DNA from 2 places in the Actinocorallia aurea genome. Region 1 is predicted to be linked to the other one. Evidence: riboswitches for the same ligand, from Rfam matches in the RefSeq annotation. Region 1 holds a riboswitch; the other holds the start of a gene.
The links. Region 1 has a riboswitch for cyclic di-AMP ahead of ACYVOM_RS34810 (CHAP domain-containing protein). Riboswitches for the same ligand answer to the same signal wherever they lie in the genome.
Positions count from the first base shown of each region.

Region 2: linked by a shared signal. The riboswitch ahead of ACYVOM_RS04045 (C40 family peptidase) and the one ahead of ACYVOM_RS34810 (CHAP domain-containing protein) in region 1 are both predicted to bind cyclic di-AMP.

Region 1 covers NZ_BAAGPQ010000032.1:10,493-17,421, reverse strand. The annotation lists gene ACYVOM_RS34830 (DEDD exonuclease domain-containing protein) at 1-443, opposite strand, end outside; gene ACYVOM_RS34825 (NYN domain-containing protein) at 467-1,810, shown strand; gene ACYVOM_RS34820 (C40 family peptidase) at 2,007-2,987, shown strand; cyclic di-AMP (ydaO/yuaA leader) riboswitch at 3,445-3,646, shown strand; gene ACYVOM_RS34815 (C40 family peptidase) at 3,693-4,211, shown strand; cyclic di-AMP (ydaO/yuaA leader) riboswitch at 4,315-4,468, shown strand; gene ACYVOM_RS34810 (CHAP domain-containing protein) at 4,480-5,292, shown strand; gene ACYVOM_RS34805 (hypothetical protein) at 5,370-6,557, shown strand; gene ACYVOM_RS34800 (glycosyltransferase family 4 protein) at 6,633-6,929, shown strand, end outside.
Region 2 covers NZ_BAAGPQ010000002.1:823,889-830,817, forward strand. The annotation lists gene ACYVOM_RS04030 (hypothetical protein) at 1-834, shown strand, start outside; gene ACYVOM_RS04035 (Uma2 family endonuclease) at 897-1,574, opposite strand; gene typA (translational GTPase TypA) at 1,716-3,566, opposite strand; cyclic di-AMP (ydaO/yuaA leader) riboswitch at 3,760-3,902, shown strand; gene ACYVOM_RS04045 (C40 family peptidase) at 3,907-4,812, shown strand; gene ACYVOM_RS04050 ((deoxy)nucleoside triphosphate pyrophosphohydrolase) at 4,822-5,235, opposite strand; gene ACYVOM_RS04055 (SEC-C domain-containing protein) at 5,261-6,031, opposite strand; gene ACYVOM_RS04060 (C40 family peptidase) at 6,083-6,929, opposite strand, start outside.

The DNA of each region.
Region 1 (6,929 bases):
CGGTTCGGCACCTCGTCGCGGGTGAGGACGCGGCGGGCCAGATCGGCGGTGTCCAGGACGGGGAAGGCGGGCCAGGCGTACCCGTGACGGGCGCAGGCGGCCTTGAGGAAGCCCACGTCGAAGGGCGCGTTGTGGGCGACCAGGACGGTGCCGCGGGCGAACTCCAGGAAGGAGGCGAGGACTTCGGGCACCCGGGGGGCGCCGACGACCATCTGCTGGGTGATCCCGGTGAGCACGGAGATGAAGGGCGGAATGGGCAGCCCGCAGTCAACGAGGGTGCCCAGCTCCCCGACGACCTGCCCGCCCTTGACCTTGACCGCGCCGATCTCGGTGATGCCGCACTCGTCGGCGGAGCCTCCGGTGGTCTCCAGGTCGACGACGGTGAAGGTGACCTCGGCCAGTGGGGTGCCGAGGTCGTCGAGTGTGCCTTGAACGCCTTGCATGGTCGGCACCGTAGGGGCCGCGTGTGACAAAATCTGCACAGACCGAAAGGAGCGGGACCATCACTTCGGACGAGAGCCTCAGCGGGCCGCTGCCCGAGGCGGTGCGCCGCCGCGTGGTGGACGCCGCCGCCGAAGTGCTGGCCGCGCTGCCCGCCGAGGACGTCCCGGTGCCGCTCCGGCGGATCGTGAAGTTCCGGCCGAAGGCCAGAGCCCGCGAGGGCGGCTCGGTCATCGCCAAGCAGCTCGACGCCGACGCGGCGTTCCGCGCCCGGGTGGGCGATCGCCTCCGGGAGTCCGAGCCGGAGCTGGCCGAGGCCCTGGAGCGGGGGGAGCGCCCCGAAGGTGCCGACGCCGTCCGGGTCGCCGCCGCGGCCTACCTGCTCCGCCCGGGAGGGTGGCCGGCGCACGTCGAGGCGGCCAGGGCCGAGCTGGTCCGCGCCGCCGAGGACGCCCGCGAGTCCCAGGCCGTCCAGGAGGCGGAGACGATGCGGGACCGGCTGGAGGAGGCCCGGGCGGCCCACGCGGCCGAGACGGGCGGGCTGAGGGCCGAGCTGAAGACCGCCAGGGCCGAGGTGGCCGATCTTCGCCGCAAGCTCGGCGAGGAGCGCAGGACCGCCCGCGAGGCGATCGAGCGCACGGCGGAGCTGGACGCCGCGCGGAGGGCCGACCGGGAGGAGTCCGCGGCCGCGCTCGGCGCGCTGGAGCGGGAGCTGAAGGCGCTGAAGACGAAGCTGGCGTCGTCGGAGGCGGCCCTGGAGTCCCACCGCAAGGCCGCGCGCGAAGGGCGCAGCATCGAGGACGTCAGGCTGCGGCTGCTGTTGGACACGCTGGTCGACGCCGCGCAGGGCGTGCGGCGCGAGCTGAACCTCCCGTCGGTGATCTCCCGGCCCGCCGACCTCGTAGCGGGCGCGGCGGAGGCGGGGACCCCGCATGGCAGGTCCCTCGCCGAGAGCGACGCGCAGCTCTTCCAGGAGCTGCTGATGGCGCCGCGGGCCCATCTGATCGTCGACGGCTACAACGTCACCAAGACGGGATACGGCGAGCTGCCGCTGGCCGATCAGCGCGCCCGGCTGATCAGCGGCCTCGGCGGGCTGTACTCCCAGACGCACGCGGAGATCACCGCGGTGTTCGACGGCGCCCAGGTCGAGGGGCATGTCGCGGTGCAGGCGCCGCGCGGGGTCCGGGTGCTGTTCAGCAGGCCCGGCCAGATCGCCGACGAGCTGATCGCCGAACTCGTCCAGGCCGAGCCGCCGGGCCGGGTGTTCGTCGTGGTTTCGTCCGACCAGGAGGTCGCGGCGTCGGCGCGGCGCGCGGGCGGCCGGGCGGCGACGTCGGGTCTGCTGCTCAAGCGGCTCGGGCGCTTCTGACCGCCTGCCTCCGGGAGTTTCAGGGCGGGTTCCGACCGCCGATTCCGGGCACTGAGCTGCCTTGACGTGGGCGCTGTCCCGCTAAACCCGTCAAGCGTGAGAAAAGCGTGAAATAGCGGCGTTCCGGTTGTGAGGGGGCCCCTTCGGCACTAGGGTCAAGCGCTGACAAACCAGTGCAAGAAGGGGCGTTTCCGCTGTGGCTGTAGACACTCCGAAGTTCCGCAGCCTGGCCGTCGCGTGCCTGGCCGCAGCCCTCGTCTGGAGTGTCCCCGGCGCCGCCCAGGCCGAGCCGAGCAAGGCCGAGGCCCAGAAGAAGCTGGACAAGCTCAACGAGCAGGTCGAGAAGCTCGTCGACAAGTACAACGGCCTGGAAGGCGACCTCAAGATCGCCCAGCGCAAGCTCACCTCCGCCAAGAAGGCCGCCTCCCGCGAGAAGAAGGCCTTCGACTCGGCGCGCGAGGGCATCGTGGCGATGGCCGCCGACGCCTACAAGACCGGCGACATCAGCGACATCTCCTCGCTGCTGTCCTCCGGCGACCCCCAGGACGTCCTCGACCAGGTGTCGATCTTCTCCCACGTGAGCAACCAGCGCGGCGACAAGATCAAGGACTTCCTCGCCTCCACGCAGCGGATGGAGCGCGAGAAGGGCAACGCCCAGGACGCCTTCGACAAGGTCAACGCCAAGGTCAAGGACATCAAGGACCAGAAGGCGGTGATCGACAAGGCCATCAAGAAGCAGCAGGACCTCGTCGAGAGCCTCGGCGGCGACACCACCACGAGCGGCCCCGTCGGCGGCACCTACACCGGCCCCGCCAGCGGCCCCGCCCGCACCGCCCTGGACTACGCCTACGCCCAGCTCGGCAAGCCCTACATCTACGGCGGCACCGGCCCCACGGGCTACGACTGCTCCGGTCTGACCTCCAAGTCGTGGGCCGCCGCCGGAGTGGCGATCCCCCGCACCGCCGCCTCGCAGTACAACTACACCGCGAGCAAGCGGGTCTCCCGCGAGAACCTCCAGCCGGGCGACCTGATCTTCTTCAGCGGCCTCGGCCACGTCGGCATGTACGTCGGCGGCGGCAAGATGATCCACGCGCCCCGCACGGGCAAGAACGTGGAGATCGTCTCCATTACCTCCGGCTACTACTACGACCGCTTCGTCGGCGGCGGCCGGCCGTAGCCCGAGCCGTCCAGGCGGCCCCGCGCAACACCACGGCAACACCCCGGAAACGCCCGATATGGCCTGTTTCTCGGGTCCCGGAAGGCTCACCGGTCCGGTGAGACCTGTGTCACCCTCGGGCAAAAGCCCGCTTCACCAGGGCATACCTGGGCGTGGTCATCTTTGCGGGCCATTTGCCTTTCGCTGTTTCTTTGGTACCTTCGAGTTGAAGGCGGCGTTATCCGAACGTTGCCGACCGGTGGCCTCACCCAGCGGCCACCCGTGGTACACCCGCCGACCAGCCTGATCCGAGAGCCGGTGTCTAGGACGACACCCGCGCCGCGCAGTGAAGCGTAGGACAGAGCGATCTGAGCCCTTTTGAAGGGCGTCGGCGTCACCGACAACCCAACCCGCAGTCGCGCGGTCGTGCGGCGGTATCCCAATCCGCCCTCCCGGGCCCCATCACGCCCGGAGACCGCGACGGCTAACGCCGAGTCCGCGTACGCGCGGAGCCGGGGACCCAACCCGCAGGCACCCCGAACCACCCCCAAAGGGTTCGAGCCATGCCCGCGGCGGGGTTAATCGGCCGGGCCGCTCCATCAAGCGGCAGGCCGTAGGGCACTTCTCCACTTCCGCCCGCACCCGACAGCTAACCCGGTAGGCGTCAGGAAGAAGGAGATTCCCCTGTCTCGCACCCTTGGCACTCGCCTGCCCTCGAACCGGCGTGTGCGGCTGGCCTCCGGCCTGCTCGCCACCTCGGTCCTCGTCCCGGGAGCCCTCATAGCGGTTCCCGCGCAGGCCGCCGCGGCCGAAACGACGGCCACGACGCAGAAGGCCACCAAGAAGAAAAAGAAGGCCTGGTCCGAGCGCAAGAAGACCGCGCAGAAGGCCCTGGCCTGGGCGAAGAGGAAGAAGGGCAAGCCGTACGTCTACGGCGCGGCGGGCCCGAACTCCTTCGACTGCTCCGGTCTCGTGGGCTACGTCTACCGCAAGGCGGGCGTGAAGCTACCGAGGACGACCACGTCGATCTACGCGCACTTCAAGCGGAAGATCAAGTGGAAGGACCTCTACCCGGGAGACCTCGTCTTCTTCTACGGAGGCCGCAGCCACGTCGGCATCATCTCCAAGGTGTCCGGCAACAAGGTGTGGATGATCCACTCTCCCCGCACCGGTGACCACGTCCGTCAGGTACTGCTCGACAGCTACCGCAAGAAGAACTTCAACGGAGCCGTGCGCCCCTACTAGGCGTGCGGACCCACGGCGGAGGTTCCCGCAAGACCCTCCGGGATCTCCGCCGCGCACCTCATTCAGTCAATGCACGCGGGATTGGCCCCCAGAAGTCATGGGGGCCGTCCTCCCGCCGAGTCCGCGCCCAGCGCGGAGCCGGGGACCCACTCGCCGATCAGCGATCGGCACGGGGTGAATCGGTGGCTCGCCACCGTAGGGCTATTCCAGGCCCGAATCCGTCAGCTAACCCGGTAGGCGGCATGGAAACAGGAGTTGAAGCAAAGCTATGTCCGGTCGTCACGCCAAGCAGACTGCCCTGACCCTCAAGCTCGCCGGTGGCGTCATCGCCGCAAGCCTCCTCGGTGGCACCTTCGGTGCCGCGGCCCACGCCAACACCGTGGAAGAGAACACCAAGACCAACGCCGAGATCACCGCGTCCGCGCTGAACCTCGCCGGCCTCGGCGCCGTCAACAAGGGCGGCCTGTCGGCCATCCAGGTCAAGCTGGACGGCAAGACCAAGGCCCACTCCAGCACCGCTTCCGAGGACGCCTCCGCCGACGCCTCCTCCGACGAGGCCAAGCGCGACACCGAGGAGAAGCAGGCCATCGCGGGCGTCACCGCCGAGGAGTTCGTCGCCGAGGCCAAGTCCCAGGTGGGCCAGGCCGAGGACTCCAGCGGCGAGACCAAGTTCAGCGAGTGGTACTCCAAGACCGACCGCGCCGCCGAGACCGTCGAGCGCGACGGCGGCAGCCGCGCCGGCTACCTGGACGCCGAATGGTGCAACATGTTCGTCTCCTGGGTCGCCGAGCAGACCGGCATGGAGGACACCGTCGGACAGGACGCCTGGACCGTCGCGCACGCGAAGTGGTTCAAGGAGGAAGGCCGCTGGGGCACCACCCCGAAGGCGGGCGCCATCGTCTTCTTCAACTGGAGCGGTGAGAAGGGCCTCGACGACATCCAGCACGTCGGCATCGTCGACCACGTCGACGACGACGGCACCATCCACACCGTCGAGGGCAACACCGGCAACGAGGTCCAGCAGAAGGTCCGCTCCGCCGACCAGATCGTCGGCTACGGCTACCCGGACTACAAGAGCTGACGGACCGGCCACTGACGCCGATCAGCGCGAAGGCCCCGGAGCCTCGGAATCCGGGCGCGGTCATAGGATCGCTGCCCATGGAGTCCGACGCCCCGGGGCCTTCCCATGTCCGCAGCCGCCGCGCGGTGCTGCGCGCGGGGGCGCTGGCGGGCGCGGGGCTGCTCGCGGGCTGCCGCGCCGCGCAGACCCCCGCCCCCGCCGCGACGGGCCCGGCGCCCGAGGCGGTGAAGTCCCTGCTCGCAGCCCGTGCCGCGGCGGTCCCGGCCAAGGACAAGGCGGCGTTCCTGGCCACCGTGGATCCTGCCGAACCGGGGTTCCTCGCCCGTCAGGAGGAGCTGTTCGACGTGCTCGCCGGGCTGCCCCTGGCCGTCTGGCGGGAGGACCTGGAGTCCTTCGACGGGAGCCTCGCGACGCTCCGGACCTCCCACTCCTACCAGGGCTTCGACACCGCCCAGGCGGTGCGCACCGCCTACCTGCGGGTGGGCCCGTCCGGGATCACCGGGGACGGCGGCGACGGGCACGCCGACGATCCGCAGATCTGGTCGCGCGGGCGGGTCCGGGCCGTTCAGGGCGAGTCCTGCCTCGTGGTGGGGGAGGGGCCGCTCGACCAGGTGGCGGCCGGGCTCGACCGGGCCGCCCCCGCGGTCACCGCGGTCGTCGGGAAGGGCTGGGCGCGCAGGGCGATCGCGCTGGTGCCGGTCGACGGCGAGCACGCCCGCGTCCTCGCCGGCGACCGCGACCTCGCCGAGATCGCCGCGCTGGCCGCGGCCCCGCCGAACGCCGACGGCAGCACGCCGCCGGCCCGCATCCTGGTCTCGCCCGAAGCCTGGCCCCGCCTCAGCGCGCTGGGCCGCAGGGTCGTCCTCACCCACGAGCTCACCCACATCGCGGCCGACGCCGCCTCCGACACCACCACGCCGCTGTGGCTGGTCGAGGGGTTCGCGGACTACGTCGGATACCTGGGCGCCGGGGCCACGGACCGGGAGGCGGCCGTGGAGCTGGCACGCGAGGTGGAAGCCGGAGACCTGCCCAGCGCGCTCCCCGGCAAGGACGCCTTCGGCGGCTCCTCGCCCCGGCTCAGCCAGGCATACCAGGAGTCCTGGCTAGCCTGCCGCATGATCGCCGAGACCTACGGGCAGGCCAAGCTCGTCGCCCTCTACCGCGCCGCCCGGGACCGCCCGGAGAAGGAGGCCCTGCGCGACGTGCTCGGCACCGCCGACATCGTCCCCGCCTGGCGCGACTACCTGACGGCCCGCCTCGGCTGACCGTGCCGGACCCGCCGCCGGGCGGTACGGGCGGTTCCGCGGCATCGCGGGGTTGCTGGCATTGTGGGGGCTGCGATGAAGAGTCTCATAGTGACCAACGACTTCCCGCCCCGGGCGGGCGGTATCCAGCAGTTCGTCCACCAGCTCGCGCTGCGCAGGCCCGAGGGCTCGGTGGTGGTCTACGCCCCCCGGTGGAAGGGCGACCGCGCGTTCGACGCGGCGCAGCCGTTCCCGATCGTGCGCCACCCCACGTCGCTGATGCTGCCGGAGCCGTCGGTGCTGCGGCGTGCCCGCGACATCGCGCGCGCCGAGGGCTGCGACTCGGTGGTGTTCGGGGCCGCCGCTCCGCTCGGCCTCCTCGCGCCCGCGCTG
Region 2 (6,929 bases), on a different contig from region 1:
GCCCTCGACGGCGCGTTCCTGCCCCTGGCCGATCGCGAGGTGACCATCGAGGACGGCGGCGACGAGCAGCTCACCGCCACCACGGACGCCAAGGGCGCCTTCAGCAAGGTCGTCACCCCACAGGCGACCACCGGCTGGGCGGCGTCCGTCACGGTCGACGGCGAGAAGTACAACAGCAACCTGGTGGTCGTGAAGGTCCTGGCCAAGGCGCTGCTGTTCGACTTCGAGATCACGCACGACGCGCGCCGGCAGGTCACCGCCTCAGCCCGCTTCAAGCTCCCCTCGGGCCCTGCCGCGGACGACGGGAACGCGGTCCAACTGCAGTTCTCCGCCGACGGCAAGGAGACCTGGCGCACCGTGCGGACACTGCGTCCCGACCATGAGGACCGCGTGTCCGCGTCCTTCCGGCAGGAGACGCCGGGCTGGTGGCGGATCTACTTCCCCGGCACCAAGGAGTACGCCCCGGCCTCCACCAGGGTCATCAAGGCCTGGCGGTGGTCGACCTCCGTCACCGGGCTCAAGGCGTCCCCGCGCAAGCTCAAGGTCGGCAAGAAGATCACCATGACGGGCACGCTCCGGCGCTTCACCGCGAAGAGCAGGAAGAAGGCGGTCCCCTTCGCCGGCCAGAAGGTCGCCGTCATCTTCAAGTGCCGCAAGGGCGACACCTGGTACACCGCGGTCACCGGCAAGACGTCCAAGAAGGGCACCTTCACCCTGAAGCCCAAGACCTGGTGCGACGCCAACTACCAGGTCGTCTTCGACGGCTCCGGCGACACCTTCCGCGCCTACTCCAAGTCCATCAAGATCGACACCACCGGCAAGCCCCTGCTGTAGCGCCCGCGCACGAAAGCCCGCTCCGAGGTCGCGGAGCGGGCTCACGGCCTGTCTTCCCGGCCTCAGTCCCGAGGCAGGTCTCCCGCCGTCCACGGCAACCACTCGTCCGTGGGCAGGGTGACGCCGAAGTGCTCGGGGAGCGTCACCGGCTTGCCGAAGTCCCAGGACTCCTCTTCGAGGTAGGCCCCGGTGGACGAGTCCGGCACCGAGTAGAGCATGGTCCTGGCCACGTTCGGGTCCCGGTCAACGACCAGGTAGTAGGGCACCTCGGCGCGGGCGTAGCCCGCCCACTTCGACCGCTGCGCGGCACCCGCACGCACCCTGCGGTCCCGCGCCGCGTTGGAGGGCGAGGTCACCTCGACCGCCATCTCGATCTGGTCGGCCACCAGAAGCCGCACACCCGAGTGCAGCGCCTCGTCGTAAACCTGCGCGTCCATGACGACGAGGTCCAGGATGTACCCTTCGCCGACTCCGACGAGGTCCACCCCTCCTCCGGACTGCCACTTCCAGGGCAATTCGCCGTCGACCCCCCGGGCTACGCTGAAGAAGTGGGCGATGGTACCCACGATGTGGTTGTGCCCGAACCCCGGTGCACGCGACAAGACGATCTCCCCACCGATGATCTCGACTCGGAAGTCCTCGGGAAGGTGGAGGTAGTTCTCCAACTCCCCTCCGACCCAGAGGCTGTACGGGGTGTCGGGCAGCACGAGGGGGTGTTCTTTGAGAACTACTTTCGTCACTTTCTGCGCCTTTCCCTGCACGGTCAGCTCCGGTCTCAGCGTAGGGAACGTCCACCACCAGGGTAGGCGGAATCATGCAGAAGGACCCGGCCTTTTCGCAGGTCAGACCGGGTCCTTCAGGGGTGATTCGGGTGTTTCGCGTCAGGCGCGCTTGGCGCGGGCGGCGGTGCGCTCGCGCTCCTTGGTGTCGAGGATGACCTTGCGGAGCCGGACGGCGGTCGGGGTGATCTCGACGCACTCGTCGTCCCGGATGAACTCCAGGGCGGCTTCCATGGAGAGCTTCTTCGGCGGGACGAGGCGGTCGAACTCCTCGGCCGTGGAAGACCGGATGTTGGTCTTCTGCTTCTCCTTGGTGATGTTGATGCTCATGTCGTCGGCGCGCGAGTTCTCGCCGACGATCATGCCTTCGTAGACCTCCTGGGTGGGGTCGACGAACAGGGTGCCGCGCTCCTGGATGTTGAACATCGAGTAGGTGGTCGCGACGCCCGCGCGGTCGGAGACCAGCGAGCCGGTCGGGCGGGTGCGCAGCTCGCCGAACCAGGGCTCGTACTTCTCGAAGACCTGGTGGGCGATGCCGGTGCCGCGGGTGTCGGTGAGGAACTCGGTGCGGAACCCGATGAGGCCGCGCGCGGGCACCAGGAACTCCATCCGGATCCAGCCGGTGCCGTGGTTGGTCATGTGCTCCATGCGGCCCTTGCGGACGGCCAGGAGCTGCGTGACGGCGCCGAGGTACTCCTCGGGGATGTCGACGGTGAGGCGCTCGACGGGCTCGTGCAGCTTGCCGTCGATCTGCTTGGTGACGACGCGGGGCTTGCCGAGGGTCAGCTCGTAGCCTTCGCGGCGCATGGTCTCGACCAGAATGGCCAGCGCCAGCTCGCCGCGGCCCTGGACCTCCCAGGCGTCGGGGCGCTCGGTCGGCAGGACGCGCAGGGACACGTTGCCGACGAGCTCGCGGTCGAGGCGGTCCTTGACGAGGCGGGCGGTGACCTTGGTGCCCTTCTCGCGGCCCGCCAGCGGGCCGGTGTTGGTGCCGAGCAGCATGGAGATCGCGGGCTCGTCGACGGTGATGAGGGGCAGCGCGCGCGGGTCCTCGGGGTCGGCGAGGGTCTCGCCGATCATGATCTCCTGGATGCCGGCGATCGCGATGATGTCGCCGGGGCCGGCCGACTCGGCGGGCTTGCGCTCCAGCGCCTCGGTCATCATCAGCTCGGAGATCTTGACCCGCTCGACGGTGCCGTCGCCCTTGCACCAGGCGACCTGCTGGCCCTTCTTGATGGTGCCGTTATAGACGCGGCACAGGGCGATGCGGCCGAGGTAGCTGGACGCGTCCAGGTTGGTGACCTGCGCCTGGAAGGGGGCGTCGGGGTCGTAGGACGGAGCCGGGATGGTCTCGCGGATGACGTCGAACAGCGGCTCGAGGTCCTCGTTCTCCGGCATCTCGCCGTTGCCCGGCTTGGTCAGGCTGGCGCGGCCGGCGCGGCCGGAGGCGTAGACGATCGGGAAGTCGATCTGCTCCTCGGTGGCCTCGAGGTCCATGAACAGCTCGTAGACCTCGTCGATGACCTCGGCGATCCGGGCGTCGGGCCGGTCGACCTTGTTGATGACGAGGATCACCGGCATCTTGGCGGCCAGCGCCTTGCGCAGCACGAACCGGGTCTGCGGCAGCGGGCCCTCGGAGGCGTCCACGAGCAGCACGACGCCGTCGACCATGGACAGGCCGCGCTCGACCTCGCCGCCGAAGTCGGCGTGGCCGGGGGTGTCGATGATGTTCAGCAGAAGGTCACCGTGGCGCACCGCGGTGTTCTTCGCCAGGATCGTGATGCCCTTCTCGCGCTCGAGGTCATTGGAGTCCATGACCCGGTCGTCGACGGACTGGTTGTCGCGGAAGGCGCCGGACTGCCAGAGCATGGCGTCGACCAGCGTGGTCTTTCCGTGGTCGACGTGGGCGACGATGGCGACGTTGCGCAGGTCGTCACGGGTGGCGATGGGCATGAAGGCACGCTCGGTTTCGTGTCGGATTCGCCGCGTGGAAGAAGATCGGATGCCTCACGAGCCGGCGGCGGCAGAAAGCTGTACTCCACGATTCTAGTGGGTTCCGGCCGGTGCCTCGCGGGCCGCCCTTCCCGGCCGCGGCCTTGACTGCCGCTTTTAGCGCTATTTGTCACGATTTGACGTCTTTCGTAGGCTTCGGCGCGTGCCGAGTCCCCGCGCCCCGCGGGGAGCCGGGGACCCATGTGTTTCCCCCGGGGTGAATCCGCTCCCCCAGCGGTAGGGCGTCCTCCAGCCCGAACCCGTCAGCTAACCCGGTAGGCCGCCGAGAGGAGAGACCCCCATGAAGGGTGCCCGATTCACCCTGGCCGCCGCGGTGCTCGCCGGTGCCACGGCGCCGCTGCTGCTCGCGCCGGCCGCCCAGGCCGCGCCGACCCCGCAGGGCCCCGGCGCCGACACCCTGCAGAAGCGCCTGGACGGCCTCGAAGGCCACGTCCGGCGGCTCGACAAGGAACTGGCCGCCGAGCAGAAGGCCGTGCTCACCGCCCAGAACGCGGCGTTCGCGGCGGCGGCCGAGGCCGACCTGCGCACTGCCGAGCACCAGGACCTCGCCGACCAGGTCGCGGCGGAGCCGCCGCCCGTCAACCTGCTCCAGGCCGCGTTCCTGCGGATCACCGGCTCGCCCGCCGACGAGCTGAAGGAGCGCAGGGACGCCGCGGCCCGCGTCGCGGCCGACGCCGCCGGGGCCGCCGAGACCGCGCGGGCCCGCCTCCAGCAGACCGTCGACAGGGTCGAGGCGACCCGGGGCGAGCGCGCGACGACGACCGCGCGGATCACCACGGTCAAGGCCGACCTGCGCGACGCCTACACCTACCAGGGCGTCACCGTGTGGGGCGGCGACACCGCCGCCGTCGCCACCCGCGCCGCCCTCGACCAGCTCGGCGACCCGTACGTCTGGGCCGCCGCGGGACCCGACTCCTTCGACTGCTCAGGGCTCGTCATCTGGGCTTACGCGCAGGCAGGGAGGCCCGGACTGCCGCACTTCACCGGCGCACTCTACGACCAGGGCACGAAGATCTCGAAGTCGCAGCTCAGGCCCGGCGACCTCGTGTTCTTCAACCCGAGCCGCAGCCATGTCGGCATCTACATCGGCGCAGGCAAGTTCGTGCAGGCGCCCTCGTCCGGAGATGTAGTGAAGATCACACCCCTGGCCGACCGCAGCGACTTCAACGGAGCCGTGCGGATCTAGGCGGAGGCGTCAGGCGCGATCGGTCTCGCGCAGCAGGAGCGGGCGGACGGCGTCGACCACCGGGAGGTCGCCGGGCAACCAGGCGACGTCGTCCAGCTCGTCCGGCGCCAGCCAGCGGAGCGCCGAGTGCTCCAGCGCCACCGGACGGCCCGCGATCAACCGCGCCGTCCACACCCGCAGCACGCCCGCCGCGCCGATCGGCCAGTCGCCCCCGATCCGCGCGACGAGCTTGACCGTCACCGCGAGTTCCTCGCGGCACTCGCGGACCAGCGCCGCCTCGTCGGACTCGCCGGGATCGACCTTCCCGCCGGGCAGCTCCCAGCCGCCTGCCAGGGATGACGGGGCGGCCCGCTGCGCCGCGAGCAGCCTCCCGTTCTCGATGATCGCCGCCCCGACCACGACCTGGGCGCCTCGCTCAGCCAATCGGATCCTCCTCAGCCGGTCGACCTCAGACGGCGGGCCGCCCGCAGCACTTCTTGTACTTGGCCCCCGACCCGCACCAGCACGCGTCGTTGCGTTCCGGCGGCCACGGGATCAGTTCCCCCTCCGGGGTGAAGATGCGCGCGGAGAGATCGGCCCGCATGCCCCGCTCGATCTCCAGCGTGTCCGTCCCCGGGTGGACGAAGCGGGGCCCCGTGGGCAGCCGCTTGCCCGGCACCGTGTGCTCGGTCTGCGGCAGGTACGCCCCGACGACCGCCTCCAGCTGGGCGTCGGCACCGCCCAGCCGGCGGAAGTGGCCGCGCAGCACCAGCACCAGATCCGGATCCCAGCCCTCGACCACACCGCGGCTGAGGTCCTCGGCCAGCCAGTGGACCGCGGTCGCCCGGTCGCCGAGGTCGTTCGCGAGCACCAGGGTGTTCATCAGCCCTTCGAGCGGCTCCACCTGCCCGCGCAGCTGCACCAGCAGATCCCGCGCCGTCTCGGCGTCGCCGTTCAGCGCGTGCAGGTGCGCGATCGCGCCGAGCTCCTCCAGGCGCGCCGACTCGTCGGCCTCGATCAGCCGGTAGGCCGCGGCGATCGCCTCCTCGTAGCGGCGCAGCGACGTGAGCTGGTCGATCAGCTCGTCGAGATACTCCGGGACCGCCTCGTCGCCCTTGGCGCGCGGGTCGTCGAGCGCGCGCAGCAGAAGGTCGACGACCGCCTCGGGGCCGCCCACCTCGGCGGCCTCCTCCAGGGCGTCGTCCAGGTCCAGCGGGTGGAAGAGTTCATCGGACAGCACCCGCCCAGTCTGCCAGAGCCCGCCGCGGAACCCGGTCCGCGGCGGGCCGCCCTAGCCGAGCGCCGCGATCTGCGCGATGACCTGGTCGTTGGCCAGCGGCCGGGTGAAGCCGACGAGCGTGGACACCCGGTAGGGGAACACGCCGATGGCCGGACTGCACTTGGTGCAGCGCGCGACGATCATCTTGTTCTCGCCGATCACCATGCCGACGTGGCCCGGCCGGCCAGGCGCGTTGTTCGGACCCGAGGAGAAGAACACCAGATCGCCCGGCTGCTCCTCGCCGTCCTTGATCCGCTCGCCGAACGGCCACTGGTCGAACGTGACGCGCGGGATCGTCAGGCCCGCCTCCTTGTAGGCCATCTGGACCAGGCCCGAGCAGTCGTAGCCGTCCGGGCCGGTGCCGCCCCAGATGTAGGGCTTGCCGCGCTGGGCCAGGGCGAAGTCGATGATCGTCTGGACGAGTTCGTCGGCGTAGGCGGGCAGGCCCTCGGTGTCCTTGCAGTCCGGCAGCGCCGCGTTCTGGACGACCTGGAACTGCCCCGCCGCGTACTTGTCCGCCCAGTCCAGGACGAGGTCCACGTAGTCCCAGCTGTGGTTGTACATGAACAGCGCGGTGCGGACCTTCTCCGGCGCCTTGTTGTGCTTGAGGTAGGCGGCGGCGGTCGGGATCGCGTCGCGCGGGTCGTACCTGTCCTTGTCGCCGTCGGAGTCGCCGTCGACCGCGAACGCCCTCCAGGTGGCCTCGAGGAACTGCATCGGGCCGCCCGCGCCCGCGTAGTTCTCCCCGCTCAGAACGCCGTCGCCCTTGAGGGTGCCGTGGATCGTCTCGACCCTGCCGACCCCCGCGAGGATGTTCCACGGGATGCCGTACTTCTCGCCCGCCGCCTTGTAGAGGGCG